Regions from separate parts of the Buttiauxella sp. S19-1 genome, predicted to be linked through region 2. Evidence: predicted binding sites of a transcription regulator. Region 2 holds the regulator's gene; the other holds the start of a gene.
The links. Region 2 encodes LexA, which represses DNA repair genes until DNA is damaged. Its sites were predicted from a motif close to TNCTGTATGTACATACAGNA; they were not measured.

Region 1 (3,186 bases), on a different contig from region 2:
ACAACGTAAACCCTTCCAGCATGACGTTTTCACGTGGTGGAATCAGCTCTTCCCATTGGCTTTCGTCGCGCACTTTTGAGCGATACAAACCAAAGTTTTTGCCTTCACGATTCGAACGCAGATAAAAATGATGTTGATAGTGATCGAGAGTGTATTCGTGGTCTTTACGGCGTGGTGCAAAACTTTGTGGCTGCGCATCCACCAGCTCGGCATCCAGCAACAACACTTCGCTGGTCGTCGCGCTGCTCAGGTAAATCAGGACAAAATGCTTCGAAGTCGTTTTATGCACGCTGACATAAAACATTTCGTCCTTCTCTTCGTAAACCAACTCGTCGGACGTGGAAGGATGCCCTACCGTATGTCGCCAGACCTGATATGGCAGCAGCGTTTTAGGGTGCTTGCGGACGTAGTAAAGCGTGGCGGAATCATTCGCCCAGACAAAACTGCTGTCGACATTTTCCAGCACTTCCGGGTACCAGTTCCCGGTTTCCAGATTGCGGAAACGCAAACCGTACTGGCGACGCGAAAGAAAATCTTCCGCCAATGCCAGCACAGTATTGTCAGGCGTGATGCTCATCCCGCCCATCGTATAAAATTCACTGTGGGCAGCACGGCGATTACCATCCACCAGCGTGCTCCACTCTTCCCATTCAGCCAGCATCACCGACTGGCGCTGATAAATGGCGTATTCATTTCCGGTTTCAAAAACCTGGCGATAACGATAGCCATTTTGCGTATAGGGCGCGGAGACATCGCGTTGTGGGATACGGTCGATCATCTCTTTGAGCAAGCGTTCTTGTAGCGCCTGTTGCGTGCTCATGACTTGATGGCCGTAATCATTTTCCTGATGCAGATAATCAAGTACTTGCGCATCTGCGCGCTCGTCGTCGCGCAACCAATAATAGTTATCGATGCGGGTATCGCCATGAACTGACATGGTGTGAGGAATTTTTTTAGCTTTTGGTGGCATGTCGATTTTCATTTTTGAGTTAACACCCTGTAAGGGTGGCAAATTAAGACAGCCTTGCAAGCGTAACGTGGGATTTTGAGAAAAATGCCGGGGTTAACCCGGCAGATTGAGTTTCTGTTGCTGAATATCTTTTTCAATACCTTCGCGCACATCTTGTGGGATTTTTAGCGCATCGCCTAACGCACTGAGATAGCTACGTTCCATAAAGTGGTCGATATCGATTGCCGCACAGCTGAGGAAATAAAGTTCCAGAGCTTCTTCTTCGTTATTAACGCCTTGGACCAAACGCTGTGGATCGAGCGGTTGATCGATAGCCTGTTGAATCAGCGTACGGCCTGACTCTTCAATACCCGCATCCCGCAACTGTTGTTCGATTATCTGGCGCTCTTTGTCATCGATATGGCCGTCACTTTTCGCGGCAAAGACCAATGCCATTACCAGACGCTGGGTCCGCACATCAACTGGCGATTGTTGCTGCCCAAATTGCGGCTCCCCCTGATGGGTTTCACGGACGCGATCTTTATATTTGCTCCACATCACGCTTCCAGCGACTGCCCCACCGCCAACCAACAGCGCGCTGGTTCCGTATTTAGTGAGTAATTTACGCGATGATTTACTTGCCAGCAGTAACCCCGCTAAGCCACCCAGCGCGCCAGGTACCAGTAATTTGCTCAGCCCCTGAGGATCTTGAGAGGGTTGATTGTGCCTGGAAGATTTTTGGCCGGGCTGTGTCGTTTGTCCCAGCATAGACTGAAGCTGCTGTAACCAATTACTCATGAGAGACACCCTTGTTTTAGAACATAGCCACTGAGGTTAGGTGAAAGGCTGTCAAGAAGTGTCTGATAAGACTAAAGATGAGAAAAGAACCGCGCCGGTATTCCGACGCGATAAAACTTAAGCGGCTTTGGTGCGTTTACGTGGATGTTCGGCTACTTTATCATCAGAAGCCTCTTCTTCAGTAACGACTTCAGGCGTTTCATCTGCTGCTGTTGCCGTTTCCAGCTCTGGCAATTTGCCGCTTTTCAGTACGGTCGAAAGCACATCTTTGTTTTCTGCCATCCACATGGCCAGCACGTCATTTTGGCCTTCTTCGAGAGCAATTGGGCTTTGAGTGAGCCAGTCACTCAACACTTCGGCCAGGTCGAGCATTTTGTCATAGGCGTCTGCGTCCTTTTTACTGGCAAATGACATTTTTTCTTGCCCCTCTCGTACTACAACGTATTTGATTTCAACCGCCATTTTGCAGCTCCGGCTTAACTGTTTATTTAAACAGTATAATAATATTACCCTTGCATCGCAAGCGGGAAAGTCGCTGCGTACGCAAACGTTTTCGTTTATAATTCGCCGGTCTATTTTCTCCGTTTGGGTATACAGATTATGTCAATGTTGGGAACAGCGCTTCGTCCTTCAGCTACACGTGTGATGTTGTTGGGTTCAGGCGAATTAGGAAAAGAAGTGGCAATTGAATGTCAACGTCTGGGGCTGGAAGTGATTGCCGTAGACCGCTACGCTGATGCCCCAGCGATGCACGTCGCGCACCGTAGTCATGTCATTAATATGCTTGATGGTGCCGAACTTAAAAAGCTGGTCGCTGCTGAAATGCCCGATTTTATCGTTCCCGAAATTGAAGCCATTGCCACGGATATGCTGGTAGAACTGGAGCAGCAAGGCCAGAACGTTGTCCCGTGCGCCCGAGCCACTAAGTTGACCATGAACCGCGAAGGTATTCGTCGTCTGGCAGCTGAAGAGTTAGAACTGCCCACTTCAAGCTACCGCTTTGCCGATAGCGAAAGCGCTTTCTTGCAAGCCGTCGAAGAAATTGGCTTCCCTTGCATCGTTAAACCGGTAATGAGCTCTTCAGGCAAAGGGCAAAGCTTTATCCGCAATGCCGACCAGTTAGCCAAAGCCTGGGAATACGCTCAACTCGGTGGCCGGGCAGGCAAAGGACGCGTCATTGTCGAAGGGGTGGTGAATTTTGATTTTGAAATCACTTTGTTGACCATCAGTGCAATCGATGGCGTGCATTTCTGTGCGCCAATTGGTCATCGTCAGGAAGACGGCGATTATCGTGAGTCGTGGCAGCCACAAAAGATGAGTGATGTTGCGATTTGTCGCGCGCAGGAAATTGCCGAGAAAGTCGTGAAATCCCTGGGGGGCTTCGGGTTGTTTGGCGTTGAGCTGTTTGTCTGTGGCGATGAGGTCATTTTCAGCGAGGT
Region 2 (3,186 bases):
GTGGCTGCGATGGCAGGGCACATAGACAATCTCGTGGCCGTCATGAGCCAGTTGGCGCACGCGTTCAGCGTTATGAACGTTGATGCCCTGGTACAAACGGTTCCACGTCAGACCTAACACGCGGTCAGTCAAACGCACGGCTTCATACGAGAAGTTAGCGGCAATCTCTTCCATCAAAGCAACAGCATTCTGCTGGGCTTTTTCATGGGAGATTTTCTTGCTGCGCGCTTCATCTTCTACTGCACGAGCAATAGCTTTTGAGGCCAGTAGCTTATTGAACAGATCCTGGCGTACCGGCAGACGCGGGCCGACAGTCGCTAAACGCTGGCGAGCAAAGTGCATACGCGCTACGCGAGCCAGTTTTTGGGCGATTTTTTTGTCTGTACCGTGGTCGGTTGCCATCTGGCGCAGCGAAACCGGAGCGGAGAAACGCACAAAGCTGTCGCGCCCAAGCCAGGAAACAGCGAAAAATTTCTGGACGCCGTTCAGCATCTTTAATGGCGGATTCACTTCGCCTTTTTCGCGCCCAGGGGAGCGGCCAAACATCACCGATACTGGCACCATCTGCACATCCAGATTTGGATTGCTGCGGTGTAAGTCGAGGTAATCGTGGAACAGTTTGATCGACTCTTCTTTTGGCGTGTAATAAGTGAAAACACGCGGGCCGCCATGGATAAAGACATAGCGCGGCAATACCGCACCGTCGATTTCTAACGGCTCGAGAGGGTCGGGCAAGTTATGCGCGAGACATTGTGCGCGCAGCGTTAATAAGTCCGCCTTGGAGTTATACGGCAGGACATACATAATCGGGCGTGTGGGATCTAAGCCCAGTTCGGCTTGTGGATCTGCCGGAATGGACTTGCTCTTTACCAGAACGCCTAATGGTAAATTAAGTAATTTGTAGTAGATTCTTGGCCAGCCTGACATAAACGATGTAAAGCCTCAGGTTAATGATGCAAATTCGCCGCAAGAATATCAGAATCTGGCTCAGATTTCTGTGGCGTTGCAATATAGATAAGCATTGACCCAAATAATTTGAAAAGGTTTCCCAAAATGGCGAGCAGTACCACTGGACTTACCCGTATCATCAAAGCCGCAGGCTACTCATGGAAAGGGCTCAAAGCAGCCTGGATTAACGAAGCGGCTTTCCGCCAGGAAGGGGTTAGCGCGCTCATCGCCATCGCCATCGCCTGCTGGTTAGATGTTGACCCTATCACCCGTATTTTACTGATTGGTTCTGTTGTGCTGGTCATGATTGTCGAAATTCTCAATAGCGCTATCGAGGCGCTTGTTGACCGTGTTGGTACCGATTACCACGAGCTTTCAGGACGGGCCAAGGACATGGGGTCTGCTGCCGTATTAATCGCCATTATCCTCGCAGTTATTACCTGGGTCACACTGCTTTGGCCGCATTTGCGATGATCTTTCCAGAATAGTTAAGTCCCTGGTTTTTTGCTCAATTTGTGGTTCCAAAATCGCCTTTGACTGTATATACTCACAGCATAACTGTATAAACACCCAGGGGGCGGAATGAAAGCGTTAACTACCAGGCAGCAAGAGGTGTTTGATCTTATTCGGGATCATATCAGCCAGACCGGCATGCCACCGACTCGTGCCGAGATTGCTCAACGTCTGGGGTTCCGTTCTCCGAACGCCGCTGAAGAGCACCTGAAAGCACTTGCCCGTAAAGGCGTCATTGAGATTATCTCTGGTGCGTCGCGCGGTATCCGCTTGCTGGTGGAAGAAGTTACCGGTATTCCGCTGGTTGGGCGTGTTGCTGCGGGGGAACCACTCCTTGCACAACAGCACATCGAAGGCCATTACCAGGTTGACCCATCACTGTTTAAACCAAATGCCGATTTCCTGTTGCGCGTTAGCGGGATGTCTATGAAAGACATCGGTATTATGGACGGCGACCTGCTTGCAGTTCATAAAACTCAGGATGTGCGTAACGGCCAGGTTGTGGTGGCGCGTATTGACGACGAAGTGACTGTTAAGCGCTTAAAGCAGCAGGGTAATACCGTTCATCTTCTGCCTGAAAATAGCGAATTTGAACCTATTGTGGTTGACCTGCGCGAACATAACTTCTCTATTGAAGGGTTGGCGGTTGGGGTAATTCGCAACGGCGACTGGCTGTAAACTTCTCCAGATGATGCGCTTTAATGCGCATCATCGTCTTAATTCTCTTATCTCTTCCTGGATTGGCCATGCGATTTTTCTCGACGGCTGACAGAGCTCTCTGGCGCCTCGCCTTACCCATGATTTTTTCCAACATCACCGTGCCTTTACTGGGCCTTGTTGATACCGCGGTAATTGGTCATTTGGATAGCCCTGTTTATCTTGGCGGTGTCGCTATTGGTGCGACGGCAACCAGCTTCTTATTTATGCTGTTGCTGTTTTTGCGCATGAGCACCACCGGTTTAACTGCCCAGGCATTTGGTGCCAATAATCCCTCTGCTTTAGCGCGTGCACTGGTTCAGCCCTTGCTATTGGCGTTAGGAGCAGGGGTGGCGATCGTCTTACTGCGTGAACCGCTGATATCCCTGGCCTTGCATATCGTCGGCGGCAATGAAGATGTTTTGTTGCAGGCCCGGCGATTCCTTGAAATACGTTGGCTTAGTGCGCCAGCCTCGCTTGCCAACCTGGTCTTGTTGGGCTGGTTGTTAGGCGTTCAGTATGCGCGTGCGCCAGTTATCTTGCTGGTTGTCGGAAACGTACTGAATATCGTGCTGGATGTGTGGCTGGTCATGGGGCTACACATGGATGTTCAGGGCGCGGCACTCGCCACCGTCACCGCAGAATATGCGACGTTTATCATTGGTTTGCTGATGGTGAAAAAGGTTATGGGTTTGCGCGGAATCAGCTTTGAGATGCTCAAAGAGTCCTGGCGCGGGAATGTGCGGCGTCTGCTGGCACTCAATCGCGACATCATGCTGCGCTCGCTGTTGCTACAGGTCTGTTTCGCCTCAGTCACTATCTTTGGCGCGCGGTTAGGTAGCGAAATCGTCGCGGTTAACGCCGTGTTGATGACGCTATTAACCTTCACCGCCTATGCGCTCGATGGGTTCGCCTATGCCGTTGAAGCCCATTCCGGGCAGGCGTTTGGCGCTAAAAACCGTGGTCAATTGCTCGAAGTATGGGGCGCTGCATGTCGCCAGGCGGGCTTAGTCGCTCTTATGTTTGCCA

Region 1: MES37_RS04900 (YebG family protein) is a predicted target of LexA. The motif match lies at 2,226-2,245, and genes of this name have one in related genera.

What each region holds. Positions count from the first base shown of each region.
Region 1 covers NZ_JAHWLU010000012.1:34,238-37,423, reverse strand. The annotation lists gene ptrB (oligopeptidase B) at 1-970, opposite strand, end outside; gene MES37_RS04905 (tellurite resistance TerB family protein) at 1,064-1,747, opposite strand; gene MES37_RS04900 (YebG family protein) at 1,865-2,209, opposite strand; gene purT (formate-dependent phosphoribosylglycinamide formyltransferase) at 2,348-3,186, shown strand, end outside.
Region 2 covers NZ_JAHWLU010000014.1:25,966-29,151, reverse strand. The annotation lists gene plsB (glycerol-3-phosphate 1-O-acyltransferase PlsB) at 1-927, opposite strand, end outside; gene MES37_RS05515 (diacylglycerol kinase) at 1,054-1,422, shown strand; gene lexA (transcriptional repressor LexA) at 1,531-2,139, shown strand; gene dinF (MATE family efflux transporter DinF) at 2,208-3,186, shown strand, end outside.